DNA from 2 places in the Pseudarthrobacter sp. NKDBFgelt genome. Region 2 is predicted to be linked to the other one. Evidence: predicted binding sites of a transcription regulator. Region 2 holds the regulator's gene; the other holds the start of a gene.
What was found. The regulator LexA, encoded in region 2, represses DNA repair genes until DNA is damaged. The targets are predictions, from matches to a motif close to TCGAACANNTGTTCGA.
Positions count from the first base shown of each region.

Region 1: the regulator LexA is predicted to act here: its motif matches at 4,229-4,244, upstream of ACKAE7_RS16915 (shikimate dehydrogenase).

Region 1 covers NZ_JBJURL010000075.1:2,003-16,611, forward strand. Annotated here, with positions in the region: gene ACKAE7_RS16895 (thiolase family protein) at 1-983, shown strand, start outside; gene ACKAE7_RS16900 (3-oxoacid CoA-transferase subunit A) at 987-1,700, shown strand; gene ACKAE7_RS16905 (3-oxoacid CoA-transferase subunit B) at 1,702-2,379, shown strand; gene ACKAE7_RS16910 (IclR family transcriptional regulator C-terminal domain-containing protein) at 2,402-3,205, shown strand; gene ACKAE7_RS16915 (shikimate dehydrogenase) at 3,234-4,106, opposite strand; gene ACKAE7_RS16920 (Bug family tripartite tricarboxylate transporter substrate binding protein) at 4,334-5,305, shown strand; gene ACKAE7_RS16925 (tripartite tricarboxylate transporter TctB family protein) at 5,376-5,930, shown strand; gene ACKAE7_RS16930 (tripartite tricarboxylate transporter permease) at 5,927-7,459, shown strand; gene ACKAE7_RS16935 (IclR family transcriptional regulator C-terminal domain-containing protein) at 7,532-8,359, shown strand; gene ACKAE7_RS16940 (MmcQ/YjbR family DNA-binding protein) at 8,444-8,767, shown strand; gene ACKAE7_RS16945 (Re/Si-specific NAD(P)(+) transhydrogenase subunit alpha) at 8,942-10,111, shown strand; gene ACKAE7_RS16950 (NAD(P) transhydrogenase subunit alpha) at 10,111-10,431, shown strand; gene ACKAE7_RS16955 (NAD(P)(+) transhydrogenase (Re/Si-specific) subunit beta) at 10,428-11,801, shown strand; gene ACKAE7_RS16960 (diacylglycerol/lipid kinase family protein) at 11,907-12,827, shown strand; gene ACKAE7_RS16965 (ACT domain-containing protein) at 12,864-13,724, opposite strand; gene ACKAE7_RS16970 (FUSC family protein) at 13,886-14,609, shown strand, end outside.
Region 2 covers NZ_JBJURL010000010.1:26,270-40,878, forward strand. Annotated here, with positions in the region: gene ACKAE7_RS04375 (GlsB/YeaQ/YmgE family stress response membrane protein) at 30-305, shown strand; gene ACKAE7_RS04380 (RNA methyltransferase) at 428-1,333, opposite strand; gene rplT (50S ribosomal protein L20) at 1,397-1,783, opposite strand; gene rpmI (50S ribosomal protein L35) at 1,903-2,097, opposite strand; gene infC (translation initiation factor IF-3) at 2,213-3,208, opposite strand; gene ACKAE7_RS04400 (DUF1844 domain-containing protein) at 3,596-3,994, shown strand; gene ACKAE7_RS04405 (MFS transporter) at 4,149-5,447, opposite strand; gene ACKAE7_RS04410 (SseB family protein) at 5,502-6,383, opposite strand; gene priA (bifunctional 1-(5-phosphoribosyl)-5-((5-phosphoribosylamino)methylideneamino)imidazole-4-carboxamide isomerase/phosphoribosylanthranilate isomerase PriA) at 6,398-7,144, opposite strand; gene ACKAE7_RS04420 (hypothetical protein) at 7,184-7,324, opposite strand; gene hisH (imidazole glycerol phosphate synthase subunit HisH) at 7,343-8,155, opposite strand; gene hisB (imidazoleglycerol-phosphate dehydratase HisB) at 8,152-8,778, opposite strand; gene ACKAE7_RS04435 (histidinol-phosphate transaminase) at 8,839-9,957, opposite strand; gene ACKAE7_RS04440 (LysM peptidoglycan-binding domain-containing protein) at 10,031-10,447, opposite strand; gene lexA (transcriptional repressor LexA) at 10,773-11,507, shown strand; gene ACKAE7_RS04450 (ATP-dependent DNA helicase) at 11,657-13,714, opposite strand; gene hflX (GTPase HflX) at 13,707-14,609, opposite strand, start outside.

The DNA of each region.
Region 1 (14,609 bases), on a different contig from region 2:
CGGTCTCGATCCCGGGCACCACGGTCAACCGCCTCTGCGGTTCGTCCCTGGACGCGGCGATCATCGCCTCCCGGCAGATCAACGCCGGTGACGCCGAGCTGATGCTGGTGGGCGGCGCCGAATCGATGTCCCGGGCCCCCTGGGTGCTGCCCAAGACCGAGAAGCCCTACCCGGCCGGGGACCTGACCCTGGCCTCCACCACCCTGGGCTGGCGCCTGGTGAACAAGGCCATGCCCAAGGAATGGACCATATCCCTTGGCGAGGCCACCGAGCGGCTCCGCGAGAAGTACAGCGTCACCCGTGAAGCGCAGGACGAATTCGCGGCGAACTCCCACAACCTGTCCGCTGCGGCGTGGGACGAGGGGTTCTACGACAACCTCGTCTCCCCGGTGCCGGGCACGGACCTGGTCCGGGACGAGGGCATCCGCGCCGGGTCCTCAGCGGAGAAGCTCGCCGGCTTGAAGACGGTGTTCCGCACCGAGGACGGCACGGTCACCGCCGGGAACGCGTCCCCGCTGTCCGACGGCGCCTCCGCGGCATGGGTGGGCTCCGAGGCTGCCGCCGGGCTGCTGGGGTTGGACCCGCTGGCCCGCATCGCCGGGCGCGGCGCGCACGCCAACGACCCCCAGTACTTCGGGTACGCCCCGGTGGAGGCGGCGAACAAAGCACTCGCGAAGGCGGGCATCGGCTGGGACCAGGTGGGCGCCGTCGAACTTAACGAAGCCTTCGCCGCCCAGTCCCTCGCCTGCATCAACGCCTGGGGCATCGACCACTCCATCGTGAACCGGCACGGCGGCGCCATCGCCATGGGCCACCCCCTGGGTGCCTCCGGAACCCGCATCCTCGGCACCCTCGCCCGGTCCCTGCAGACCACCGGGGAACGCTGGGGCGTCGCGGCGATCTGCATCGGCGTGGGCCAGGGCCTGGCCGTGGTCCTCGAAAACGTCACCTCCTCCGCAGGCACCATTACAGGAAAGGCATAGGCAATGCTGAACTTCGTAGAGTCGGTCCAGGAGGCCGTCTCCGGAATCAAGGACGGTTCCACCGTGATGATCGGAGGGTTCGGCAACGCCGGGCAGCCGTTCGAACTGATCGACGCGCTGCTGGACTGCGGCGCCAAGGACCTGACGGTGGTGAACAACAACGCCGGCCAGGGCGACCAGGGCCTGGCCCTGCTCATCAAGGAAGGCCGGGTCCGGAAAATGATCTGCTCCTTCCCGCGCCAGTCCGACTCCTGGCATTTCGACGCCAAGTACAAGGCCGGGCAGATCGAGCTGGAACTGGTGCCGCAGGGCAACCTGGCCGAACGCATCCGGGCCGCCGGCGCGGGAATCGGCGGGTTCTTCACCCCCACCGGGTACGGCACCATGCTCGCCGAAGGCAAGGAAACCCGGATCATTGACGGCCGCGGCCAGGTGTTCGAGACCCCCATCCACGCCGACGTCGCCCTGATCAAGGCACTCAAGGCCGACGGGAAGGGCAACCTGGTGTACCGCAAAACTGCCCGGAACTTCGGCCCGATCATGGCCGCGGCCGCGAAGCACACCATCGTCCAGGTGTCCGAGATCGTTCCTGTCGGGGAACTGGATCCCGAGAACGTGGTGACTCCCGGAATCTACGTCAATACCGTGGTCCGCGTTCCCGCGGCCGCCGGCAATACCGCCGGCAGCACCACTGGCACTGAAGAGAAGGTGGCCTGAGATGGGCGTCATGGAATCGAGCATCAAAACCTCCGAGGCCCCCCTGAGCCGGGACGACCTCGCCCGCCTGGTGGCCAGGGACATCGCCCCGGGCTCGTTCGTGAACCTCGGCATCGGCCAGCCCACGCTCGTGTCCAACTACCTCACCGAGGACCAGGACATCACGCTCCACACGGAGAACGGGATGCTGGGCATGGGCCCGGAAGCCAAGGGTGACGAGATCGACGAGGACCTCATCAACGCCGGCAAGATCCCCGTCACCGAACTCCCGGGGGCGTCCTACTTCCACCACGCCGACTCCTTCGCGATGATGCGCGGCGGGCACCTGGACATCTGCGTGCTGGGGGCGTTCCAGGTATCGGTGACCGGCGACCTCGCCAACTGGCACACCGGCGCTCCCGGCGCCATTCCCGCCGTCGGAGGCGCCATGGACCTGGCCACCGGCGCCAAGGACGTGTTCGTCATGATGACCCTGCTCACCCGCGAAGGCGCCTCCAAGATCGTGGAGTCCTGCACCTACCCGCTCACCGGCGTCGGCTGCGTCACCCGCGTGTACACGGACAAAGCCGTCTTCCTCACCGGGCCCGGCGGCATCACCGTCCGTGAGACCTTCGGCTGCACCTTGGAGGAACTCCAGGAACTGGTGCCTGTTCCGCTCAAGGCGGCCGCCGCGGCCTGAGCCGGCCCTAGGATTGGTAACCATGACCGACGCAGCATCAGCGGGTGCCCCGCAGGCCAGCGACCAGTACGTCCAGTCCCTGGCCCGCGGGCTCGCCGTCATCCGTGCATTCGATACGGACCACCCGGTGATGACCCTGACGGAGGTGGCAGGCCGCACGGGGCTGACGCGCGCCACTGCCCGGCGGTTCCTGCACACGCTGGTGGAACTGGGCTACGTGCGGACCGACGGTAAAACTTTCGCGCTGACGGCCAAGGTGCTCCAGCTGGGTTACGCGTACCTGTCCGGGCTGTCGCTGCCGCAGATGGCGCAGCCGCACCTAGAGGAACTGTCCCTGAAGCTGGGGGAGTCCACCTCTGCGGCGGTGCTCGACGGGGCTGACATCGCCTACATCGCGCGGGTGACCACCCGCCGGATCATGAACGTGGGCATTACCGTGGGCACCCGCTTCCCGGCGTATGCCACGTCCATGGGCCGCGTTCTGCTCGCCGGGCTGCCCCCGGCGGACCTAAAGGCCTACCTGGCCACGGCCGAGATCAAACCGCTGACCCCGCGCGCCCTGGGCACCGCCAAGGACCTTCTGCCAGTCCTTGAGACGGTCCGGGCGCAGGGCTGGTGCCTGCTGGACCAGGAGCTGGAGCTGGGCCTGATGTCCGTGGCCGCCCCCGTGTACGACAGGTCCAGGGTTGTGGCGGCCGTCAACGTGTCCCTGCAGGCCCAGTCCGTGGCTGCCAAGCCGGACCCGGACGCCTTCCTGGCCTCGGTGGCGCAGGAGATCATTGCGACGGCGAAACTCATCTCCGCCGATCTCAGCGCGCGGGGTTAACCCCTCCAAGGGTGCACACGGCTGGGGCCTACGCCCCCTGCCGGAGCATGGACAGGAAATGCTGCCTCATGCGCGAGCGGTCCGGTTCCACGCCCGTGATGAGGCGGAAGGCGTCCACCGCCTGGCCCACGGCCATGTGGCCGCCGTCCAGCACACGGCACCCTTTGGCAGCGGCGGCCTTAACCAGTTCGGTTTCGATCGGGCGGTAGACAATATCGGCCACCCAGTGGCGGGGCTGGAGCAGCTCCCCGTCCAGGGGCATGCCCGGATGGGCGTGCATCCCCACGGGGGTGGCATGCACCAGCCCGTCCGCATTGGACATCAGATCCCCTAGCTCGCCGATCGGCCGCCATTCGATGTTCCTGTCTGGGAAGAGCCGCGCCAGGGCCTCGGCCCGCTCCCGGGACCGGGCGGGATCCAGGTCCAGGACGCACAGGTGCTCCGCTCCTGCTGCAAGGAGCGCGTACGCCGTAGCTGCTCCGGCGCCGCCGGAGCCCAGCTGCACCACACGTCCAAGGGACGCGCCTGGAAGGCCTTCCTCGAGGGCGGAGCCAAATCCGGAGTAATCGGTGTTGTGGCCGATGAACTTGCCATCACGGATAAGGACGGTGTTGACGGCCCCCAGCCGGGCCGCATCGTCCGAAAGATCATCAAGGTAGCCAAGGACAACCTGTTTGGCGGGAACGGTGATGTTGAAGGCATTGAAGCCGAGGTCGCGTCCGGCCGAGAGCAGGGCCCCCACGTCTTCAGCCGGACGTGCCAGGACGGTCAGGTCCACGGTCCGGTAGATATACCGCAGTCCGTGATGGTCGGCTTCCCTCTCGTGAAGGGCAGGGGTCAGGGAGTGTGTGGTTCCTTCGCCGATCAACCCCACCAGGTACGACTCCGCCGGAGTACTCATTCTGTCCACCTTCCGGCCCCGCCAGTGCGAAGCGTCCATGGGTCGGATTGCCTGGTCACAATTTCGGCCGCGGCCTTGTTCCGGGCCTCGATGTGAACTAGATTACAACTACTGTACGTTTTATGCACACATGTTCGTAATGCGTACAAAGTCCCAGATGGGGCGCACTGTTGGAGATGACAGCCGGCAGCCTTGTCGGAATACGGGTATCAAAGGAGAAAACCGTAGTGAAAACCCTTCTAAAATCACTCGCAGTGGGCACGGCGGGGTTGCTTGCGCTGACTGGTTGCGCCTCGGGCAGCAACAGCAGTTCCGAAGCCGACTTCCCCGCGCAGGACATCCGGCTGACCGTTCCCTGGGCCGCGGGCGGCTCGGGGGACCTGACAGCCCGTACCATTGCACCGCTGCTGGAAAAAGAGCTGGGCGTCGAGGTTATCGTCGAAAACAAGCCGGGGGCCAACGGCTCGGTGGCCTACAACTGGCTGAAGGACCAAAAGCCGGACGGCTACAACCTGTCGATGATGGGCGTAGAGGTAGCCACCCTGCAGTTCCAGGATTACGACATCGACCCGTCCAACTACGCGCCGATTGGCCAGGGCCTGGCCGGACCCGGTGCCATCGCTGTCCCGGTGGACAGCCCCTACCAGTCGCTCAAGGACCTCGTCGCGGACGCCAAGGCCAACCCCGGAAAGGTCACCTACTCCAGCCCGGGCGTTGGCTCGGTCTGGGATTCCCCCGCCCAGGGCCTCCAGGAACTCGCCGGAATCGAGCTCACATCCGTCCCGTTTGACGGCTCCGCCCCGGCAGTTGCTGCTGCGGCGGCCGGTGACGTCGACTTCTCGATCGATGCGATCGGCACGCAGAAGAACCAGGTGGACGCAGGCAAGCTCCGCTACCTGGCCATGCTGACCGAGGAACGGGATCCAAAGAACCCGGACGTCCCCACCGCCAAGGAAGAAGGAATCGACCTGCAGAACGCTTCATGGGTGGGGATCATGGCTCCGGCCGGTACGCCCGAGGAAGTGGTCAGCAAGCTCTCCAACGCCATGGGCAAGGCTGTTGAGGACCCGGAGTACAAGAAGGTCATCGAAGGTTCCAACCTTGTGCCGACCTTCAAGGACGCGGAGGAGATGACGGCGTTCCTTGACGAGGAAGCCGACCGCTACGGACCGTGGATCAAGCTCGCGCAGGGCAAGTAGCGCAGGCACACACTTCGAGGCAGACGGGCCGGCCAGCCTTCCGCTGGCCGGCCCCTACTGAGGAACCCCAATGAACGATCACACAGCAACAGGGCCGCCGGCAGGCGTCAACCCAACAGACCCTGGGCAGGACCACGCCGAAGCCCATATCCACCCGGCGTCAGAGGTGCTGGTCACGGACCGTGCTCACCGGCTCAGGGAACTGGTTCCGGCCGCCGTCACCATAGGCCTCGGTGTCCTGGTCCTGGTGCTCGCCCAGGGCATCCGTTCGGGGGTCCGGGTGGAACTCGGGCCTCCCTTCTGGCCCACCATGCTCGCATGGAGCCTTATCGTCTTCGGCGTCCTGCAGGTGGTGGTCAACGTGCTGCGCGGGGTCAGCCGGGCCAACCTCCCTGATCCGCTCAGCGGGTGGGGCATCGGCCGGATGCTGCTGACCGCCGTGATTCTGGTGGGCTACCTCATGCTGTGGAACGTCCTCCAGTTCTGGTTGATTACGTTCGCAACGTCAGTCGCGCTGACGGCCCTGTACGGCGGCCGGGGCTGGAGGCCGCTGCTCGTGTTCCCGGCCATCGTTACGGCCCTCCTCCATTTCCTTTTTGTCGTCGCATTGCGGGTGAACCTATGATCCAGATCGCTGCCTCGCCCGTCACGGACGGCATCATGACCGTCCTCCAGGTGGATACCCTCCTCTACATAGGCCTGGGCATCCTGGTGGGCATGCTCGTGGGTGCCTTCCCGGGTGTGACTGCCACCATGGCCGTGGCCCTCGCCAGCGGGTTCACGCTGACGCTGGAACCCATCCAGGGCCTCGCCGTCCTGCTGACCATCTACGTGGCCGCCCAGTTCGGTGACCGGGTGCCGGCCATCCTCATCAACACCCCGGGCACACCTGCCTCCATTTCCACAACCTTTGACGGCTACCCGCTTGCCCTGAAAGGACAAGCGGGCCTGGCCCTGACAACGTCCGCTTTCGGCTCAGCCTTCGGCATGCTTTTTGGCATCCTCATCCTGGCGGTTGCCGCGGTGCCCCTTTCGGAATTCGCACGCCAGTTCGGGCCGCCGGAAATGTTCGCGCTGGTGGTCTTCGGCCTGACCATGATGGTGGGTGTCTCCTCGGGACGAATCCTCAAGGGCCTTGCCGCCGGAGCCTTCGGTCTCCTGCTGGCCACCGTGGGCCGTGACCCCATCACCGGTGACGCCCGCTTCACCCTCAACGTCCTGGAACTGAACGGCGGCGTGCCGTTCATTCCGGTCATCATCGGGTTCTTTGGCGTGGCGGAAGTCCTCAACCAGATTCTCACCAGGCGCAGGCACCTGCACCACGTCAAGCCCGTCACCCAACTGGGCCAGTGGATGCCCGGACGGAAACTGATGCAGCGGCTGTTCAAGCCGATGGGAATCGGCGCGGTGACCGGATCCGTCGTCGGCCTTGTCCCGGCGGTGGGCGGCGACATCGCCGGCATCATCGCGTGGGACAACGCCAGGAAAGTCTCCAAGCACCCGGAGGAGTTCGGCAAGGGCTCCCTTGAGGGCCTGACTGCCGGCGATACCTCCAGCACGGCAACCCTGGGCGGCAGCGTGACCACCACCATGGCGCTCGGCGTCCCCGGCGATTCCGTCATGGCCGTCATGATCGGATCCATGATGATCTGGGGCATCCAGCCGGGGCCCAGCCTCTTCAGCAGCCGGCCGGACCTCGTCTCCTCGCTGGTCACGATCATGCTGATCGCCACCATCCTGACCCTCGGGCTGAGCCTCCTGCGCATGCGCGGCATGGTCAAGCTGCTGGAACTGCCCAGCCACTACCTGTGGGTCATCATCCTGATCTTCTGCATGGTGGGGACGTACTCCATCAACAACAGCGTCTTCGATGTGTTCATGATGATGATTTTCGGGGCCGTGGGGCTGTTTATGCTGCGTTTCGGTTTCCCTGCAGGCCCCGCTGTTCTGGGCCTTATCCTTGGCCCCCTGGCCGAGGCAAACCTGCGCCGCGCGCTCATCACCGACGGGTGGGCATCCGTCTTCACCAGTCCCATTGCGCTGGTGCTCCTTGCCATCTCTGTTGCGGCCCTGGTTGTCCCTCCCCTCCGCGCGCAGCTGAAGCGGCGCAAGGCAGTGGGTGCCGGAGCGGACCAGGCGAAGGTTTCCAGCTAGATACGCTCAAGGACGCCGGGACCCACCCAGGTGGGCCCGGTGTCCTGTATTTTTCGGAAGGGCAAGAAGTCCATGGAAGAAGAACATCCGGCGTACTTTGTGAAGTCGGTGGGGAAGGCCTTTGACGTCCTCAGGGCGTTCACCTCGGACACCCCCCGCCTGACCGTCTCCCAAATCGCGGCGGCGACGGACATAACGCGCGCCTCTGCCCGGCGGTTCCTGCTGACGCTGGCGGACCTTGGGTACCTGCGGACGGACGGACAATCTTTTGAACTGACCGCCCGCTCCCTGGAGCTTGGTTCATCCTTCCTCTCCACCCTGTCCCTTCCCCGCGTAGCCGAGTCGCACCTCAAATTGCTGGCGTCCGAGCTCGGCGAGACGGCGTCGCTTTGCGTCCTTGATGGGGCGGACGTCGCCTACGTCGCCTGTGTCCCGTCCCCGCGGCTCCTCAACGTATCGATCAGCGTGGGCACCAGGTTTCCGGCCTGGGCGACGTCCATGGGCCGGGTGCTCCTCGCTGCCCTGCCGGCCGACAGCCTGGAGGCGTACTACGAATCGGTCCACCTGCAGCGTTATACCGAGCACTCCGTCGGCAGCCTGGAAGCCCTCAAGGACGAGGTCAGCCTCGCCCGGGGCCAGGGGTGGTCCATGGTGTCCCAGGAACTGGAGAACGGCCTCCGCGGCGTTGCCGTTCCCATCTGGTGCGGAGACGAGGCCGTCGGCGCCGTCAATGTCTCATTGCAGACCCACCGCTCCTCCCAGGACGTGATCGAACAAACAGTTGTCCCGCTCCTGCAGGAAACAGCCCGAGAGATAGGGCTGGACTACCAGGGCCGCCCGGCAAAACGCCTCGGCGGGGTGGATGTACTTCGGCCCGCAATGGCGGACATGCAAACCTGACAGGGCCCGCACGGCACCCCGGCCCGCGGCACCAGCGAACCAGCCGGCCCTTGCCCCGGAGCGGCAGGAATGCCACTGTGTCTCATGGCCACAGAAGCTGACGTCCGCAGGATTGCCCTGGCGATGCCGGGCGTCACGGAGCGGCTGAGCTGGGGCCAGCCCGCATGGTTCGCCAGGACCCTGGTGGCCCGCATCTGGGAACCCGGAGTCCTCACCGTCAAGACTGACGAACGCGAGGCCCTGGCGGGAACGGAGCCGGAAACGTACTTCTGGACCCCGCATCACGAGCGTTCTCCCCAGCTGGTGCTGGTGCGCCTGGCCGGGATCACCGGGGAGCTGCTGGCGGAACTGCTGCAGGATTCCTACCGGCTGGCGGGCGGGGAACACAGCAGCCGCAAGCAGCCGTAAGGTAACTGTTTGCCACCCAAGCACGCCGCCCTACTCCCGCGGCACCGGTGCGGGCCATAGACTCAAGCCAACTACGTGCAGCAGCGCCGCTCCGCGAAGCCACCTGGTCCAGGTGACCAGGAACGGCCCGGCAGGGCGGCGCTCCCGCATCCATGCAGCGAGGGGAGTCAGCGGGTGAAACTGGGCATACCGCGGGAACGCCGGGAGGGTGAACGGCGGGTGGCCGCCACACCGGAAACGGTCAAGCAGCTGGCGGCGCTCGGCGTCGAGATACTCCTCGAGGAGGACGCCGGCACGGCGGCCGGGTACCCGGACCTCGCGTACAGCCAGGCGGGTGCACACATTGTCCCTGAGCTCGATCCCGCCCAGCTGGACGTCCTCGCCCACGTCCGGCCCCTCGACCCGGACACCGCCCGGTCCCTGAAAAGGGGCGCCGTCACCGTGGGACTCGCATCGCCGTCGTCCGAACTGCCAACCGTCCAGGCGCTCGCCGACGCCGGCGTCACATCCTTCGCCCTGGAACTCGTGCCACGCATCTCCCGGGCCCAGTCCATGGACGCCCTCAGCTCCCAAGCACTCGTGGCCGGGTACCGCTGCGTCCTTGAGGCGGCCATCCGGCTGCCCCGGTTCTTCCCGCTGTACATGACCGCCGCCGGTACCGTCCCGCCCGCCCGGGTCCTGGTGTTGGGGGCCGGCGTGGCGGGCCTGCAGGCCATTGGCACCGCAAAACGCCTGGGCGCCCGGGTCTTCGCCAACGATATCCGCCCCGCCTCCGCGGACGAGGTAGCCTCCATGGGCGGCACCTTCATCCGGCTGGACCTCGAAACGGCGGAGGCTGCCGGCGGCTACGCCCGCCAGCTCAGTTCCGACGCCGGCACCCGGCAACGCCAGCTGCTGGCACCGCACGTGGCCCAGGCCGACGTCCTGATTACGACGGCGGCCGTCCCCGGCAGGCGGGCACCGCTCCTGGTCACGTGGGAGATGGTGCAGGGCATGCGGGCCGGGTCGGTGGTTGTGGACCTCGCTGCCGAGTCGGGCGGCAACGTGGAAGGCGCTATGCCTGGCCAGGACGTTCCCGTACCCACCGCGGACGGCTCCGGCCACGTCTGGCTGGTCGGCCTGAAAGATGCACCCTCCGCCATGGCGTCGGACGCTTCCCGCCTGTACGCCAAGAACGTCGCCAACCTGCTGGTGCTGATGGTCCGGGACGGTGCGCTGGTCCCCGACTTCAGTGACGAGGTTATCGCCGGGGCCTGCCTCACCCACGACGGCACGGTGCGGCACCAGCCGACGGCGGACCTGCTGGCCGAGCGGGCCGGCGCCCGTCGGGAAGGGGCGCTCTGATGGACGGTATGAGCCTGCTGACCATCACGGTCCTGGCCGTCTTCGTCGGCTTCGAGGTGGTATCCAAGGTCTCCAGTACCCTGCACACGCCGCTGATGTCCGGCGCCAATGCCATCCACGGCATTATCCTGGTGGGCGCCATCATCGTCGCCGGCCAGGCTGCAGACCCGTGGGTGCTCGCGGTGGCGCTCCTCGCCGTCGTCCTTGCCACCGCCAACCTGGTGGGCGGCTTTGTGGTGACCGACCGGATGCTGCATATGTTCCATGCGCGCAAAGCGGCCGGTACCAAGCAGGCCGCCCGGAAGGCGGACGGCAAATGAGCCTCCTGAACCCGGTGTGGACGTCGCTGCTGTACCTGGTCGCCGCCGTCTTCTTCATCCTGGCGCTGCGCGGGCTCAGTTCCCCGCGGACCGCCCGCCGCGGCAACCTGATCGGCGCGCTGGGTGCGTTGATTGGCGTCGTCACGGTGTTCCTGTCCGCGCAGCTGGACAACGTCCCGTGGATCCTTGGTTCCATCGCCGTCGGCACGGTGGTGGCGGCGCCCGTGGCCCGGGGCGTGAAGATGACGCAGATGCCGCAGCTGGTTGCCGCCTTCAACGGCGTGGGCGGCGGAGCTGCTGCCCTCGTGGCGCTTCTCGAACTGAGCCACGCAGGCGATCCCTGGGTGCGGCTGGCCATCGTCTTCACGCTCCTGATCGGTGCCGTGTCCTTCGCAGGTTCGGGGGTCACGTTCGCGAAGCTCCAGGAACTGATGACCACGCGGCCGGTGGTGTTCCGCGGGCTCCCCGTGGTGATGGCCGCGGTGCTGCTCGCCGCCGTGGCGGCCGCCGCCGTCGTCGTTTCTACCGGTTCCCTTCCGCTCGCGTTGCTGCTGCTGGTGCTGGGACTGGCCGCCGGAATCCTGCTGGTGCTGCCGGTGGGCGGGGCCGACGTCCCTATCGTCATCTCGCTGCTGAACGCCTTTACAGGCCTTGCCGTGGCCGCCTCCGGCGTGGTGCTGGGCAACGTGCTGCTGGTGGTGGCCGGCACCCTGGTGGGCGCCTCGGGCACCATCCTTACCCGGGCCATGGCGGCGGCGATGGGACGCAGCGTGGCGGGCATCCTGTTCGGCGCCTTCCGGGGAGGCTCGACGGCGGGATCCACCGCCGTGAGCGAACGTCCCGTCCGTTCCTCCAGCGCCGAGGACGTTGCAGTACTCCTGGGCTACGCGCAGCGCGTCATCATTGTTCCCGGCTATGGGCTGGCCGTGGCCCAGGGCCAGCACACCGCGGCCGAGCTCGCACTGGCACTGGAAAGCCGCGGGATCGAGGTGGACTTCGCCATCCATCCCGTGGCCGGCCGGATGCCCGGACACATGAACGTGCTGCTGGCCGAAGCCAACGTCCCGTACGAATCCCTCAAGGAAATGGGGGAGATCAACCCGGAGTTCAAAACGGCGGATGTGGCGCTGGTAGTGGGCGCGAACGACGTCGTGAACCCGGCAGCCAAGACGTCCTCCGGTTCACCCATTTACGGCATGCCCATCCTGGAAGTGGCGGATGCCCGGCAGGTGGTGTTCCTCAAGCGTTCCATGCGTCCCGGGTTCGCCGGGATCGAGAATGACCTGCTGTACGAGCCGCAGACGTCGCTGCTGTTCGGCGACGCCAAGGACTCGCTGGCCCAGGTGCTCGGGGCCGTCAAAGCACTGTAGCCGCGCCCCTCGCGGCGAAGCTCCTGCCGGCCTGCTTCGAGGCCCGCGCGGGGCAGGCTAGTCTTCTCTCAGACGTAGCCTTTCCACTTGCCATCAGAGGACACCATGACTGCCAACAGCTCCACCTCTCTCCAGCGTGCTGCAATCATCGTCAATCCCGCCAAGCCGGTGGACATCGACGTGCGCGGCCTGGTGGCAAAGCACTGCGTGGAGAACGGCTGGGGCGAGCCGCTCTGGTTCGAAACCACCAAGGAAGATCCCGGTGTAGGCCAGGCCAAGGAAGCACTCGCGCAGGGGGCGGACATTGTGATCGCCGCCGGCGGCGACGGGACCGTCCGGTGTGTCGCCGAGGTGCTGTCCGGTGGGGACGTGCCCATGGGGCTGCTCCCGCTGGGTACCGGCAACCTCCTGGCCCGCAACCTCGGCATGGACGTCACTGATTACGACGGCGCCATGGCCAGGGCCCTGACCGGCACCGAGCGGAAGATCGATGTGGTCCGTGCCCGCCGCAGCGACCCGGACATGGAGCAGCTGTTCCTGGTGATGGCCGGGGTGGGATACGACGCCACCATCATGGCCGACACCAACGAGGAACTAAAGGACAAGGTGGGCTGGCTGGCCTACGTGGACGCAGGTATCCGGAACCTGCCCGGCAAGCCGGTCAAGGCCACCATTGTGATCGACGGGAAGCCGGCTGTCCGCCGCGGTGTCCGCAGCGTCATGGTGGGCAACTGCGGCAAGGTCCAGGGCGGCCTGGAAATCTTCCCCGAGGCAAAGGTGGACGACGGCCTGCTGGACGTTGCCGTGCTGGCGCCGCACCACGGCAAGCTGGGCTGGTTGTCGGTGGTTGCCGGAATGATCGGCAAGGGGCGGGGGAAGGACACAGCCGTAGAGTACTTCCAGGGCAAAACCGTGGAGATCACCCTGGAGCACAACGACGACTACCAGCTGGACGGCGACCACGAAGGGCAGGGCAAGCATGTTGTCATGACCATGGACCCGGCAGCCCTCAACATCCGGATGTAACCCAACTGAGTACCAGCTGATGTTGTTATGCGGCCCCTAAACGACATCTGGTGCTACCTGGTTGGGCGGGGACGGGGCGGGCCGGTGCGCCAGGATTTCGGCGAGCTCCGCGAGCCGGTGGGCGCGGGCTGACTCCGCGGGAGTGAACGGTTCACCCGGCCGGACAAAGGTGATGGGGCCATACCAGGCCGTGGGGACCTTGAGCCGCGTGCCGGCGTCGTACCTCTCCAAAACTGCCTCGGCAGGGGAAAGGACCCGTGCCCGCAGGAGCTCGGCCACGGCCAGCGGAAGCTCGTCCGGCGCATCAGCGATCCGCGCCGCCAGGCTCAGCGCTTTTGTCTGCCCGTCCGCCATCGCCAGCGCGGTGGTTGGCCAGACGTGGGAGTGTGTACCGCCGGCCAGGTGCAGCGACTCCAGGAGCTGGTATTCGTCCACGTCGCCGGGCGTGGACAGCACAAACTCGTCCAGTACGCCGCCGGCCACCGGGTGGACGTGGATGCTCAGGATGTTGGTCTCCAGGCGGGCCAGGGCCCTGGTGACTTTCTGCAGCGCCCCCGGCTCATCCTGCAGGACGGTGCGTGCCCTCCATAGCGCCGGCGCCCCGGCGAGCCGGCGCCGATGCCGCAGCGCCGGTGCATGCAGCCATCCGCGAAGCACCCGTGCCGCGGAGGGCTCAGCCACCCAGATCACCAGGACGGTGGCGGTAACAGTCAGCACAAGGACCTTGGCCAGGTAGGAAAGCTGGGTGTCCACCACCAGGGCGTGGACCAGGAGCTCGATCGGCAGCATCACGGCCACGTTCGCCAGGGTCAGCCGGGTCCTTGTTGGTTCGGGCATCAGGCCGCACACTTCGCAGCTCAGTTCAGACGCGGGAGTCTTGCTTGCACCGGGCTTCATGGTCCAAGGATCGCGTGGTGCTGTTTCGGCGGTGTTGCCCGGCCGTTCCGATCGTGCGAAGCATGCCGGGCATAGGATTTTTGGTGGAACGTCAGCGCGGCCGCCCGTCTCACCAGAAACAGATCCCAGACGCCCGGCACCGCAGGAAGGCCCTATTCCACGTGAAGATGCTCACCGAGATGTTCAACATTGCCCCCGCCAACAAGGACCACCACCCGGCCCTGAGGTGCGCGGTAGGTGTCTTCGTGCCACTCTTCACGCTTGTGCTGCTGGGCCGGCTGGACCTTGCCATCTTCGCGTCCTTCGGGGCTTTCACAGGCATCTACGGCCGCGGCGAACCCCACGGCATCCGCTTCGCACTGCAGCTGCGGGCCGGCCTGCTGATGCTGCTGGTCATCCTCCTCGCAGCGCTCGCTGCGCGGGCCGGCGGAGCCTGGGGACTGGACAAGGACGGAACCACGTGGCTCCTGGTCCTGGCCACCACGCTGGTGGCAGGCGGCTGTTCGGTGGCAATCGCGTGGTTCCGCCTGCGCCCGGCGGGATCGCTGTTCCACATCTTCGCCTTCGCGGCCATTGCCTCCATTCCCAACCAGCCGCCGCTGTGGGAGGGCATGCTGGTGGCCGCCCTCACCACCGCCTTCTGCCTGCTGATCGGCTTCTCCTCCCGGATCCTGCCCAGCCGCCGCGCAGCATGGTCCCGGCCGCGCCCCATCCGCCGCACCCCCGACGAAAAGTGTGCTGCCCTGCTTGAGGGCTTGGGCTACCTGGTGGCTGCAGGCCTGGCCGGTGCGCTGGCCACCTGGGCCGGCAGCCGCCTCGGGTTCGGCCACAACTACTGGGCCATGGTGGCCGCCGTCGTGCCGCTGGTGGGCCACACCACCCGGC
Region 2 (14,609 bases):
TAAGATCCCGGTCACTATAAGGAGGAGACATGGGTTTTCTTGCTTGGATTATTCTGGGCCTCATCGTAGGGGCCATTGTTAAGGCTGTCATGCCCGGCCGGGTTGGCGGCGGCTGGGTAACCAGCCTGGTGCTGGGCGTCGTTGGCGCCATCGTCGGCGGCTGGATCGGAAGCCTCCTGTTCAACAGGGGCGATCTTGCCTTCTTCGACCTCGGCACCTGGATTCTCGCTATCGTCGGCGGCCTGGTTGTGGCCGGCATCTACGGAGCTGTCACCGGTCGCGGCAAGGCCACCCGCGCACCCTGACCCGCTCCCAGGAACGCCATCAACAAGCAAGGGCTCCGGTGAACCGGAGCCCTTCAATGTTTAATCCCGCCTCTCTGACGCGCGCCCACCGCCTGAGGCAGAGGCAGCCGGGGCGTCCAATGCTAGGCCGTGACCGGGAGGTGCTGGGAGCGCGCGCTGGCATAGAGGCAGACCGTAGCCGCTGTCCCCAGGTTGAGGCTTTCCGCGGAGCCATACACCGGCACGGCAACCCGGTGGTCCGCCAGCGCGAGCTCCTCCGGGGACAAGCCCTGGGCCTCATTGCCGAACAGCCAGGCGGTTGGCTGCTCCAGGGCGTACTCGGATGCCGGACCTTCGCCGGTCAGCCGGCGCCGGGCGTTCTCGTCCTGCAGGGTGTCCAGGTTGAGGGTCCCATAGCCGTCCGCTGCCAGGACGCCGATCCCCCTGGCACGGCAGGCGGCCGCAAGTTCGTCAATGTCCGCGCCCAGCACCACAGGAAGGTGGAACAGCGAGCCTGCTGTGGACCTGACGGCCTTGGGGTTGTAGATGTCAACGCTGGAGGCCGTCAGTATAACGGCGTCGGCTCCGGCCGAGTCGGCCGCGCGCAGGACCGTACCGGCGTTGCCGGGGTCGCGGACCTGGCAGAGCACGGCAACCAGGCGGGGGCCGGCGTCGAGCACTTCCTGCAGCGTCACGTCAAGGAAACGGCAGACGGCGACGATCCCCTGCGGGTTGACGGTGTCCGCCATGGCAGCCAGGACCTCGTCGGTGGCAAGGCGGGCATTGACTCCCTGGGACAGTTCCTCGAATTCCGGATGCCGGTCCAGGCAGCTTTCACTGGCGAACACTTCGGTGACCACGCCTTGCTGGCCATCGGCCACCCGCTGCTGATGGAGCCGGAGCGCTTCGCGCACGGCCTGGGGTCCTTCGGCAAGGAACTGTCCGCGCTTTAAACGGGCCGGGCGCCCGGCAAGTTTTGCCACGTCCTTCACCCGATCAGCTCGGGGATTGGACAGTGGAAAATCTTGCGGGCGCCCGGTTTCGTTCATACAAGAACTTTAGTGGCTGCTGCCACCGGTTCTTGAACTGTCCCTGACGGGAACAGCCGGTTGCTAGGCAACAGCCTTCTTGGCGGAGGTGTCGGCAGGCAGGGAATCCTTGGCAACCTTGACCAGCGCTGCGAAAGCGTTGGCGTCGGAAACGGCCAGTTCGGCCAGCATGCGGCGGTCAACCTCAACCTCAGCGGCCTTCAGGCCCTGGATCAGGCGGTTGTAGGTGAGTCCGTTGGCGCGGGACGCAGCGTTGATGCGCTGGATCCACAGGCGGCGGAAGTCGCCCTTCTTCTTCTTGCGGTCGCCGTAGCTGTACACAAACGAGTGCAGCAGCTGCTCTTTGGCTTTGCGGTACAAGCGTGAACGCTGTCCACGGTAGCCCTTTGCGCGTTCAAGGATAACCCGGCGCTTCTTGTGGGCGTTGACCGCCCTCTTCACACGTGCCACGTGCGTACTCCTTCGAAAATTCTGCTCCCAAGCATCTACTGCCGGTAGTCCCGGCGGCCTGAGAAGGCTTTTTGGTAGGTGACTTACACCAGGTGGTGGTCAGTCAAAGAACTTGGAAACTAGATGCCGAGCATCTTCCGGATGACCTTGGCGTCGCCCTTGAAGACGATCTTGTCGCCGGCGAGGCGGCGGGTCAGCCTGGAGGACTTGTGCTCGAGGTAGTGGCGGCGGTTGGCCTGCTGGCGGCGCAGCTTGCCGCTGCCAGTCAGCTTGAAGCGCTTCTTGGCACCACTGTGGGTCTTCATCTTCGGCATGGGAACCGATCTCCTTACGTTCCGCAGGCTGGGCCTGCAGCTCTATCGCGCAGCTGCCCCTCAGGGCGGCGTGCTGGTTGCTGACAGCCGGAGGGCGACCTCCGGCAGCTGTGGACTAAGTGGTCTTCTTGCCGGCCGGCTTGGGCGCTGCCTTGGGGGCGGGCCGTGCGGCAGGCTTCGGTGCAGCGGGCCTGGCCACCGGCTTCGGCGGAGCAGGCACTGCTGCGGGCTTCGGCGCGGCGGCCGGAGCAGCAGCAGGCTTCGCCGCTGCGGCCTTCGGTGCCGGTGCCGCCTTGGGCTCTGCTGCCTTGGGAGCAGCAGCCGCCTTCGGAGCGGTGGCCTTGGGGGCCTCCTGTTTCGGGGCTTCGGCCTTGGGGGCTTCCTGCTTGGGTGCCTCGGCGGCTTTGGGGGCCTCCTGCTTCGGAGCAGCGGGTTCGACGACGGCGGCCGGCTCCTGCACAGGCGCTTCGGCTTCCGGCTCGGTGTTGATGGCGAACCCCTCCGGGAGCAGATCCGCGAGTGACTGGGTCAGGGGCGCCTGATCATCGCCGGAGGTGTCAACGCGGCCGGAAGCCTTGGCTTCGTTCTCCGCCTTTGCCTCGGCTCGCTGCGTAGCGCGGCGGGCTTCGGCCTTGGCCTCCGCCTTGTTCTTCAGCGGGCCAACCACCATGACCATGTTGCGGCCGTCGATGCGGGGGCTGGACTCAACAACGCCAACTTCCGCAACGTCGTCGGCGAAGCGCTGGAGCAGGCGGATGCCCATTTCCGGACGCTGCTGCTCGCGGCCACGGAACTGGATCATGGCCTTGACCTTGTCCCCGGCGCCGAGGAAGCGCAGTGCGTGCCCGCGCTTGGTCTCGTAGTCGTGGGTATCGATCTTCAGGCGGAAGCGGATTTCCTTCAGAACGGTGTTCGTCTGGTTCTTCCGTGCTTCACGTGCCTTAACCGCGGCCTCGTACTTGTACTTGCCGAAGTCCATCAGCTTGCACACCGGAGGCTTCGCCTGAGGTGCAACTTCAACGAGATCAAGGTCGGACTCGGCAGCCAGACGCAGGGCATCCTCAATACGGACGATTCCTACCTGTTCACCTGCAGGGCCGACCAGCCGCACCTCGGGGACGCGGATACGCTCATTGATTCTTGGCTCGCTAATGTTAAAGCTCCTGTTTTTGTTGTGGAATCCGGCAAATAGAGAAGGCCCCCAATTGCCGGAGCAATCGAAGGCCTCTAAAAGATCGGATGCAGGTCCCGCGAAAGGGACTGCGCACACAGTTCCGGCTCATGCCGGCGCCATGCCCAACCAGGTACCCGGCAACCTTGAGTTCCAAAAGGTTGGAACAGCGGCTGGCGCGGGTGGGAGAGAACTCCGCTTGCAAACTGCATGCCATCTTACAGAAAAAATTCCCGTCAACGCTGTGCAGCGCCGGTGGGAACCCTGATCGTTTCGAACAATCTCTGAAATAACGACATCCAGTCGGTCTGTGTCAAGCTTACCAGTATGAGCACCCCAGACAGTAATTCATACGTTTTCGAGCCTGCGGCGGATGAGGCAGGTGCCGCCGGCGACGTCTCGCAGCACATCCGCGACATTTCCGAAGTGCCGGCGATCGAGGTCATCACCACAGCCGCCGTCCACCTGATGAGTGCAGCCGCAGTGAAGCTGGGGCTCGCGGCCGAGGACAACGCGGAAGAACTGAAGGACCTGGACGAGGCCCGGAAACTGATCACCGCCCTGGCCGGCCTGGTGACCGCCGCCGCCCCGGAGATCGGTTCCCAGCATGCCGGACCCTTGCGTGACGGACTGCGGTCCCTGCAGCTGGCGTTCCGCGAAGAGTCTTTGATCCCCGATGCCCCGGGCAAGGGCCCGGGCGAGAAGTACACCGGGGCAGTGAACTAGGAAAGAACCAGCCCAATCACTTGACGACGGCGGGACGGCCTTCACGGCTCGTCCCGCCGTCGCGCTTTTAATGGAGTTTTTGTCCAGATATGCAGGCTTTAGCGCCTCGGAAGCCTGCATATCTGGACAAAAACTCCGCCTAGTGGGTTGGGAATTACTGGGCTTTGATTCTGCCCCGGCGGCGCTGCTGGAGGATAAGGCCTGCGAAGCAAAGCGCGACGCCGGCAACACCCACCGAAACGAAGCCTCCGGATGGGCCCGTGCCGTCGATGAAGACACCCGCGAGCGGTGCACCCAGAGCCACGCCGCCGGTCAGTGCCGAGCCGTACCAGCCCATGGCCTCCCCGCGGCGCTCCTCAGCCACCAGGTCCGCAACTTTTTCCGACGCGGAGGACAGCACGGGCGCGCAGAGAAGTCCTGGCAGGATCGCTGTGAACGCCAGCGCCCACGTATCATGCGCGAAACCCATCGGGATTGTCAGTGCAGCCATTCCGAGCAGCAGGAGGATGGGCGAGACCGGGCGGTGCATGGCCCCGTAGATCAGGCCTCCCACCACGGACGCGGCACACCAGAAGAGGAAGACGATGCCGATTTCCGCCTGGCGTCCCCCCGTTTCCAGGGCGGCGACAATGCCGACGTCGGTCCCGCTCAGCACCATGCCCGCCCCTGCCGCCACGGCAAAGACGGCCGCCACGGTGGCGGTGAACCAGGCGAAGTTGTGGGCTACCTTGCCGCGCAGGCCCGGCCCGCTGCGTGTTGCGCCCGCAGGTACCAGTTCAGCCGCAGCCTCCTGCAGGTGGGCAGGGGCGGCGGATACCACGGCGGCCTCGGCGGCGTGGCGCTCATCGGCGCTGCATTCCTCGTCCTGCACCGGGCTTCGGGTGGGCGGGTTGAACCACATCAGGAACAGCCCGGCCAGTGAGGTGGAAACTCCCACTATGGTGAGGCCCAGCACCGTGAAGCCGCTGGTGGCAACGATGGCGCCTGCAGCGGGACCGATCATGAACACCACCTCAGTGGTAATCGCGTCGAGGGCGAAGGCGGTACGGCGCTGGTCGCCGTCGGCCAGCACGCCCAGGGACTGGCGCACCACGCTGAAAATGGGAAGCGTGAGCAGGCCGCCCACAAACACCAACGGAAGGAGCCACTGGTAGGACACGTGCGGAACAACGGACCAGATGACCGCTTCCGAGATGACGGAGGGAATGAGTGCTGTCCGGAGGCCCACGGTGTCAACCCGCCTGCCGCGCCAAGGTGCACCCACGGCAATGCCGATGGTCATGACGGCCGCGGCAGCGCCCGCGGCGGCGTACCCCTGGTCCAGGCTCAGGACGATGTGCAGGGTCAACAGCACCCCGGCAGCGGAGTGGGGAATGCGGGCAACCATGCCCACCAGCAACAGCCGGCGGATAGGCCGGACGGCGAGCAACTCCCGGTAGAGAGCGAAATTCACGGAGTGATCCTTAGGTCTGCCGCAGTGGCTGGGGATCACCCCGCTGGCTGCCGGCTAGTGGTCTGCACGCCTCAACTTGATGTCGATCGAGTCGACGCGCTCCCCAAACAATACATTCCGGGACCATTGGGCCTGGAGTCCGGCCACCAGCTCCTGGACCCCCGCGGCATCCAGCCCGTCCTCCAGGTAAAGCACCACCTGCAGTTCCGGCCCGGCGCCGCCGCCTGCTGCCACGGTCCCGTCGGCGGCACGGGCGGCCACTCCCCTGCCTGGTACCAATTCGAGGTTCCGGACGGCGGGAAAACCGGCGGCCGCCCTGCCCATCTCGGCAGCGAGTCCCTGGTCTCTGTATGAAGGCGTCCACTGCTGCTGCTGGGCCAGAGCCCACACGGCAGGGCGCCGCACCACGAACGTGAAGGCAGAGCCCGGATCAAGAACCAGGAGCTCTGCGCCTTCGGCGACGGCAGAGAGCGCGGCGCGTGCGGCGTACACGGCAACGGGTCTGGCTCCGGGATGCCAGGCGGACAGGGCCGCTGTGGAGGTGAAGGCGGGCATTGCTGTCCTCCCGTCAGCGGCTTTGAGCGTTACCAGTGCCATGTCGGCCTGCTTGTCGGCCTGCAGGCCGTTCTGGCCTTCCGCTTCCTCCGCGAGCTGGGCCACGATCGGGATGAACACCCGTGCGGTGGCCAGCGAGGCGACGACGGCCGCCTCGTCCCCGGTTCCGTCCCGGAGTGCCGCTATGGCGGCAAGGTAGTCAGCGCTGGCCGTCCCGTCGTCGTTCTCGAAGTTGTGGATCCTGGCGTCGTCGCCGGCCAGGCTCCGGCCCGCCCAGGGCTGCCCTGCGGAGTCCGTGGAGCCGCCGGCACCTGCCAGCGCCGCAGCGATATGCCCCGGCAACTGGCGGGGTGACGGAGTGCCTGATTCGTTGCTGGCCATGCCGGCGTGCGCCCTTAGCGGCGGCCGGCAACGTCGAGGGCTTCGGGCAGCGTAAAGGCGCCGGCGTAGAGGGCCTTGCCCACGATCGCCCCTTCAACGCCCAGCGGCACAAGCGAACGCAGGACCTTGAGGTCGTCGAGGCTGGAGATGCCTCCGGAGGCGACAACGGGCTTGCCCGTTTTCTCCACCATCTGGCGGAGGAGTTCCACGTTGGGCCCCTGCAGCGTGCCGTCCTTTGTTACGTCCGTGACCACGTAGCGGCTGCAGCCGGCTTCCTCGAGGCGGCCCAGGACCTCCCAGAGGTCTCCGCCTTCCTTCGTCCAGCCGCGGCCGGCCAGCGTGGTTCCGCGGACGTCGAGTCCGACGGCGATTTTGTCACCAAAGCGCTCGATGGCACGGCGGGTCCATTCGGGGTTTTCCAGCGCGGCGGTTCCCAGGTTCACGCGGGCAACGCCCAGATCCAGCGCCGCTTCGAGGGTCGCATCGTCACGAAGCCCGCCGGACAGTTCCACCTTGATGTCCAGCCGGCCCACAACTTCGCGGAGCAGCTCCGCGTTTGAGCCCCGCCCGAAGGCTGCATCCAGGTCCACGAGGTGAACCCATTCAGCTCCCTGCTCCTGCCAGTTGAGTGCCGCTTCGAGCGGGGTCCCGTAGCTGGTCTCACTGCCCGCTTCGCCCTGCACCAGCCGGACGGCCTGGCCGTTGACGACGTCGACGGCGGGCAGCAGTTCGAGAACGGGAAGGTCAGTTGAAGTGGTCATGGTGAATCCTCAGGGTGGGGGCAGGATGGCCTGCCGCGGTCAGTTGCCCGGCAGCGTCAGCAGGTAGGCGGCGAGCAGCGACATGCCCGCAAGAACATAAAACGAAATCTGGGTCCAGAGCGGCTTGTGCTGCTGCCTGAAAGACAGTGCACCGCCGACGAGCACGCCGGCAAGCCCCATCAGGAGAACGGACCACATCTAGGCGGAGCCCTCTTCCGAAACCGGCGCCCCGCCGCGGGCCGAAGTATTGTTGGCCTGCGTGCTGTCCGACTGGCTGCTGTCGGACTGGCCGCCGGCAGCGGGCCTGCGGAGGGCTTCCACCCAGTTGTGGAGCAGGCGCGCGCCCGCATCACCGGATTTCTCCGGGTGGAACTGCGTGGCGCAGAGCGGGCCGTTCTCGACGGCGGCAATGAACGGAGCGCCGTGCTCGGACCAGGTGACCAGGGGCGCTGCCATCCGTGGCTGGATGACATCGAAGGTCCATTCCTGGACCCCATAGGAGTGCACAAAGTAGAACCGCTCGTTTTCGACGCCGGCAAACAGCTTCGACCCTTCGGGCACCTTGACGGTGTTCCAGCCCATGTGTGGCACCACGTCGGCCGGCAGGAGTTCCACCTTGCCGGGCCATTCACCCATGCCTTCAGCTTCGGTGCCATGCTCCACTCCAGCCTCAAAGAGGACCTGGAGGCCTACGCAGATGCCCAGGACCGGCCGCCCGCCGGCCACCCGCCTGCCAATGAGGCGGATGCCGTCCACGGCTTTGAGCTCGCGCATCACGGTTTCGAAGGCTCCGACTCCGGGGACCACAAGGCCGTCGGCGTTCAGGACGTCCTCCGGCTTTGAGCTCAGGATGACTTCTGCACCGGCCCGTTCCAGCGCCCGCACAGCGGAGCGGACGTTCCCGGAGCCGTAATCCAGGACCGTGACGGTGGGCTTGCCCTCGGGCGAGGGCAGTTTCCGGGAGGCCGAGGGATCGACGATGGCACCGTCCCGCAGGACCTGGCCGCTCACAGCGCACCCTTGGTGGAGGGGATCCCCTCAACACGGGGATCCGGTTCCACAGCAGCACGGAGCGCCCGCGCGAACGCCTTGAACTGGGCCTCGACGATGTGGTGCGGATCGCGGCCTGCGATGACGTTCATGTGGAGGCAGATGCCCGCGTGCAGCGTGATGGCCTCGAACACGTGGCGGGTGAGGGACCCGGTGAAGTGGCCGCCGATCAGGTGGTATTCCTGGCCTGCGGGCTCGCCGCCATGCACCAGGTAGGGACGCCCGGAAACATCGACGACGGCGTGGGCCAGGGCCTCGTCAAGGGGGACGGTAGCCTCGCCAAACCGGCGGATGCCGGCCTTGTTCCCGAGTGCGGTGCGCAGCACCTCTCCGAAGGTGATGGCGACGTCCTCCACCGTGTGGTGGACGTCGATGTGGATGTCGCCCGTGGCTTTGACGGTCATGTCGATCAGCGAGTGCTTGCACAGCGCCGTGAGCATGTGGTCGTAGAACGGTACCGACGTGTCGATGTCCGAGATGCCGGTGCCGTCCAGGTTGATTTCCACGAGCACGGACGACTCACTGGTGGCACGTTCCATGCGCGCAGTGCGGGCCGCAGCCACGTTCGATCCGGTGGTACTCATGCGTTGGGTCCTTTTGGGCAGAAGGGGTGGTTCAGGGCGTCCAGCGCCGCTGCTTCCAGTCTAGGCGGGAAGCGTGGCCTGGCTTGCAAGGATGCTTTCCAGGGATGTGAGGAAGGTTGTGGTTTCGGTCTCAGTTCCGGCCGTGACGCGAAGATGGCCCGGAATCCCCACGTCCCGGATCAGTACGCCCGCATCCAGCAGTTGCTGCCAGACCCGGTGCGGGTTCTCCAGTCCGCCGAAAAAGACGTAGTTGGAGTCGGACGCCGCAGGTTTGAGGCCCATGCGCGTCAGCTCCGACACGATGCGGTCCCGCTGCCTCTTGATGTCTTCCACATCCGCCATCAGCGCCTCACGGTGCTGGAGGGCAGCCAGTGCGGTGGCCTGCGTGATGGCGGAGAGGTGGTACGGCAGCCGGACCAGGCGCAGCGCATCGGCAACTTCGGGTGCTGCAGCCATGTAGCCCAGGCGGGCTCCTGCCAGCGCGAAGGCCTTGCTCATGGTCCTGGACACGATCAGCCGCTCCCGGCCGGGCAGCAACGTCAGTGCACTGGGCGTCCCGTCGTGTGCGAACTCGTGGTAGGCCTCATCCACAATGACGATGGTCTGGGTTGCTTCACCGGCCTCATAGACGGCCTCCACGACGTCCAGCCCCAGTCCCGTCCCCGTGGGGTTGTTGGGTGAGCAGAGGAACACGATGTTGGGCTGCAGTTCCTTGACCTGCCGCGCCGCGGATTCGGCGCTGAGGCCGTAGCCCTCGGCGCGCTCACCGACGATGTATTCGGTGTCCGTTCCGCTGGCCAGCAGCGGGTACATGGAGTACGTGGGCGGAAAGCCGAGCGCTGTGCGTCCGGGGCCGCCGAAGGCCTGGAGGATCTGCTGGAGCACCTCGTTGGAGCCGTTGGCGGCCCAGAGGTTGGTCTCGTCCAATCCGTGGCCCAGGTATTCCGCCAGCGCTTTCCGCAGTTCCGTGAACTCCCGGTCCGGGTAGCGGTTCAGTCCTGCGGCGGCCTCGGACACCGCCGCGCTGATGGCAGCCCGCACGTCCGCCGGAACACCATGTGTATTCTCGTTGACGTTGAGGAGGATGGGGACGTCCAGCTGTGGCGCACCATAAGGGGTAAGCCCGCGGAGGTTGCTGCGGAGGGGAAGCCGGTTCAGGCGTTCTAGCTGGTCATTCACCTGAACAGTTTAGTGCCCGTGCCGGGTGCCGGAAAATGTGACGGCATCCTGTTCGCCCTCGGCATGTGCCAAATCAAGCGGCGGGTACGAACAGCTGCTGCCCCGGGAAGACCGTGCCTGCGGACAGGTTGTTCAGCTGCACGATATCCGCCACAACATCACGTGCATCGCGCTCCGGCGCCACGGTGGCCGCGATGCCCCACAGCGACTGGCCGGGCTGGACCGTCACGCTGACCGCGGACGTCGTTTCTAGGTCCGCAGCAGAGTCGGAGGCTTTCGCCGGGGAGTTGAAGAAGCCGGCCAGGGAGAGCAGCAGGGCGGCCAGCAGCACCAGGGGAATCCCGATCAGCACGATGCGGCCGCGGCGGGTCAGCCGCAGGGGCGGAAGGGCTGCCGGCCGTTCCGGCTGCCGCCCTTCAGGCCGGGACAGAAGTTGCTGCACTGAGTGCAGCTGTGGACGTGAACCCCGCGAAACAGATGTAGCTGACATGAACTGAGCCCTCCTGGACCATACTGTGCTGCCCGGATGTTCTGCTCCGCGCCCCGGCAGGGGCGTTCCGGCGCCATCTTCGAATGGCCCGTGTTCGCAGTAGAACATATGTTCGAACTTTGCTTCTTCAGTTTTAGCACCTATCAACGAACATTGTCGAGACTCGCTAGAACAAATGTTTGAAAAAGCAGTGTGGCTGGCCTAGTTTTGAACAAAAGAACAACCACCCGGACAGTCGATCAGCAGGGTCTGACATTATGGGGCGGGATCCTCCAGGGCCTGGCCGTGGAAGGGGCCCCGCGGACACCGAAAGGCATTGGCGAATATGGCAGCAGCAGCCGCCGGGGGCAGGGCAACCGCGCAACCGAAGAGGACCGCCAAGGGCCTGACGCCACGGCAAAAAAAGATCCTCGAAACCATCCAGCGCTCCGTCAATGAGAACGGTTACCCCCCGTCCATGCGGGAGATCGGTGACACTGTGGGACTGGCCAGCCTTTCAAGCGTCACGCACCAGTTGGCCCAGCTGGAGAAACTCGGCTACCTCCGCCGTGACCCTAAGCGTCCGCGCGCCATGGAAGTCCTCATGCCCCTGACCCTGGACGGCGGCGCGGCCAAGCCGGCCAGCCAGCCATCAGCAGGAATCTCCGCAGGCGGGGCCACCGTCACGGAGTTGCCCACGGCCCTGGACACCGCGATGGTCCCACTCGTGGGCCGCATCGCCGCTGGTGGCCCCATTCTTGCCGACCAGCAGGTGGAGGACGTTATGCCGCTCCCCCGGCAGCTGGTGGGCCAGGGCGAACTGTTTATGCTCAGGGTGGCCGGGGATTCCATGGTGGATGCAGCCATTTGTGATGGCGACTGGGTGGTGGTCCGCCGCCAGGCGGACGCAGCCAACGGCGACATCGTCGCTGCCCTCCTCGACGACGAGGCCACCGTGAAAACGTTCCGGCAGCGCGACGGCCACACCTGGCTGCTCCCCCAGAACACCCAGTACGAGCCCATCCTCGGGGACCACGCCACCATCATGGGCAAGGTCGTGTCAGTCCTCCGCTCGCTGTAACCGCCCGCTACTGGCCCAGGCAGAACCAGCCCACAGCCCCATTAGCCCAGGGCACATCCGGCCCTGCGCAGTGCGCTGGCCGGATCCCCCTTGGGCAAGCCGGCCCTGCACAGGGCCGGCTTCCTGGAGGCCCAGCCCTGCCCAGGGCGTCAGGTGTTTTCCCCGGCCAGCCTCTCCAGTGCCGCGATTGCCGTCTTCCGGTCCGTTGTAGACCAAAACGGCGGCAGCGCTCCCCGAAGGAACCCGGCGTAGCGCTCCGTGGCGAGCCTGGAGTCAAGGACCGCCACCACTCCCTTGTCCCCGGTGGAGCGGATCAGCCGGCCTGCGCCCTGCGCGAGCCGGATGGCGGCATGGGTGGCCGACACCGACATAAAGCCGTTTCCGCCGGCCTGCGCCACGGCACGGGAGCGCGCCGTCATCAGGGGATCGTCCGGCCGCGGAAAAGGAATCCGGTCTATCACCACAAGCCGGCACGAACCGCCCGGGACATCCACGCCCTGCCACAGGGACATGGTTCCGAACAGGCAGGTGTCGGGCTCGTCCGCAAACTGCTTCACCAGTGCCGTCATGGTGGAGTCGCCCTGGCACAGGACCGTCATGTCCAGCTTTGGGCGCAGGGCCTCGGCGGCCTCCTCCGCGGCACGCCGGGAAGAAAACAGGCACAGTGCGCCGCCGCCGGAAGCACGGATCAGCGCCTCGAGTTCGTCCAGCGCTTCCGGGGATGAGCCCCTGCCGGGCTTCGGCAGGTGCCCTGCCACATAGAGGATGCCCTGTTTGGGGTAGTCGAACGGCGAGCCCACGTCCACGCCCTTCCATTGGGGAGCACCCTCACCCACGAGGCCCAGTCCGCCGGCGGCAGGTTCAAATGCTGAACCGATGGCCAGTGTGGCGGAGGTCAGCACAACAGTGTGTCCGGCGAACAGGCCTTCCCGCAGCCGCCCGGCCACGGAGAGGGGCGCAATGTTGATCAACGCCGGCGCTGTCTCATCAGGCGGGGAGAACCCTTGCGCGGGATCAAAGGAGCTGGCGCGGGAAAACCACACTACTTCGCGGTTCTCCCGGGCAGCGAGGAGCCGTTCGCAAAGTTCCAGGATGAGCATCAGGCGGGACCGCGCAAGCTGCCTGCCGCCGTCGGGCGCTGTAGTACTGTCCCCCTTCGAATCCGAGAGGGCGGCCCGGCAGGCGTCGCGCAACTGGTCCACACAGTCCAGCTGTTCGTCATTCAGTCCGTTGGGCAGCAGCCCGTTCGGCACGCCGGCGAGGGCAAGCTCCAGGTTGGCGGCCGCGGCGTTGAGCGCGTCAACGGTGATGGCGGTGTGCTTGCGGGCGCCGGAGGCAGCGGCGTGCACCATGGCCACCGACAGCTGGCCGGACACCGCACCGGTAACCCTGTCCTGGAGTTCGTGCGCCTCATCCACCACCACCACGTCATACTCGGGCAGGACCGCCAGCCCCTCAAAGGCGCTGACTGCAAGCATGGCGTGGTTCGTGACCACAACATCGGCCTCAGCAGCGTCCTGGCGGGCGAGTTCACTGAAGCACTCTGCTGCCATGGGGCACTTTTGGGCGCCCAGGCACTCCATGGACGTCACGGACACCTGGCGCCAGGCACGGTCCGTGACGCCCGGCAGGAGCTCATCCCGGTCCCCCGTGGCGGTCTTCTCCGCCCACTCCCGCAGCCGCACCACTTCCTTGCCGAGCTGGGACGAAGGGCCGCCAACGGCTGCGGCAAAGTGCGGGACGCTGGTGTCCTCGCCCAGGCTGAACAGCTGGCCTTCCGCCGGTTCCTCGCTCGGGAAGCCGCCTTCCAGCTTGTGCCGGCAGACGTAGTTGGACCGCCCCTTGACCAGGGCCACCTTGACGGGCCTGTCCAGCGCGGGAGTGATGGCCTTGAGCAGCCGGGGCAGGTCCCTGCCCACGATCTGCGTCTGGAGCGCAAGCGTGGCCGTGGAGACCAGGGCGGGCTTGTTGCTTTCCAGGGCGTGCGCGATGAGGGGTATTAGGTAGGCCAGCGACTTTCCGGTGCCTGTGCCTGCTTGGACCAGGAGGTGGTCCCCCGTTTCCAGGGCACGGGCCACCTGCCTGGCCATCTCATGCTGGCCGGCACGGCTTTGCCCGCCCATGCCGGCAACGGCCCGGTCGAGCAGTTCGATCACGAACTGCTCGCCAGCCGTCTCCGTGGCTTCCTTGGCCACGAGGTCAGTCATTGCTGACGAAGGGTTCCAGTTCGGCCGCAAAGCCTTCACGGACCATCACCACGGCCCGCGTGCCTTGCTCCACGTGGTCCACGCTGATGATCTCGGCGTCGGACTCGTGGAGTTTACTGACCAGGTCTCCGCGGTCGTAGGGGATGAGCAGTTCCAGCTTGACGCTTGGCCTGGGAATGGCGTCGCTGATGGCCTTCAGCAGTTCCGCGATGCCCTGCCCCGTGCGGGCGGACACCACCACATGCCGCGGTTCGCGCTGCCGGAGCCGTTCCACCACGAAGGGATCAGCGGCGTCGGCTTTGTTGAGCACGATGATTTCGGGCACCTTGCGGGCATCCACTTCGCTGAAGACCTTGCGGACCGCAGCAATCTGGCCCTCAGGGTCCGGGTGCGAAACGTCCACCACGTGGAGGATCAGGTCGGCGTCGGCAACTTCCTCCAGCGTGGAGCGGAACGCCTCCACCAGCTGCGTCGGCAGGGAGCGGACAAAGCCAACGGTGTCCGCGAGCGTGTAACCCAGCCCGTCCGCGGTTTCCGCCTTGCGGACAGTCGGGTCCAGGGTGGCGAACAAGGCGTTCTCCACCAGGACGCCGGCGTCGGTCAGGCGGTTGAGCAGGGAGGACTTGCCCGCGTTGGTGTACCCGGCGATCGCTACGGACGGCACGGAATTACGACGGCGGTTGGCCCGCTTGGTCTCGCGGGCCGGCTTCATCGCGGCGATCTCCCGCCGCAGCTTGGCCATGCGGGTGCGGATGCGACGGCGGTCCAGCTCGATTTTCGTTTCACCGGGACCGCGCGAACCCATGCCGGCTGCGGCGCCGCCCACCTGGCCGCCGGCCTGGCGGGACATCGAATCGCCCCAGCCACGGAGGCGCGGCAGGAGGTACTCAAGCTG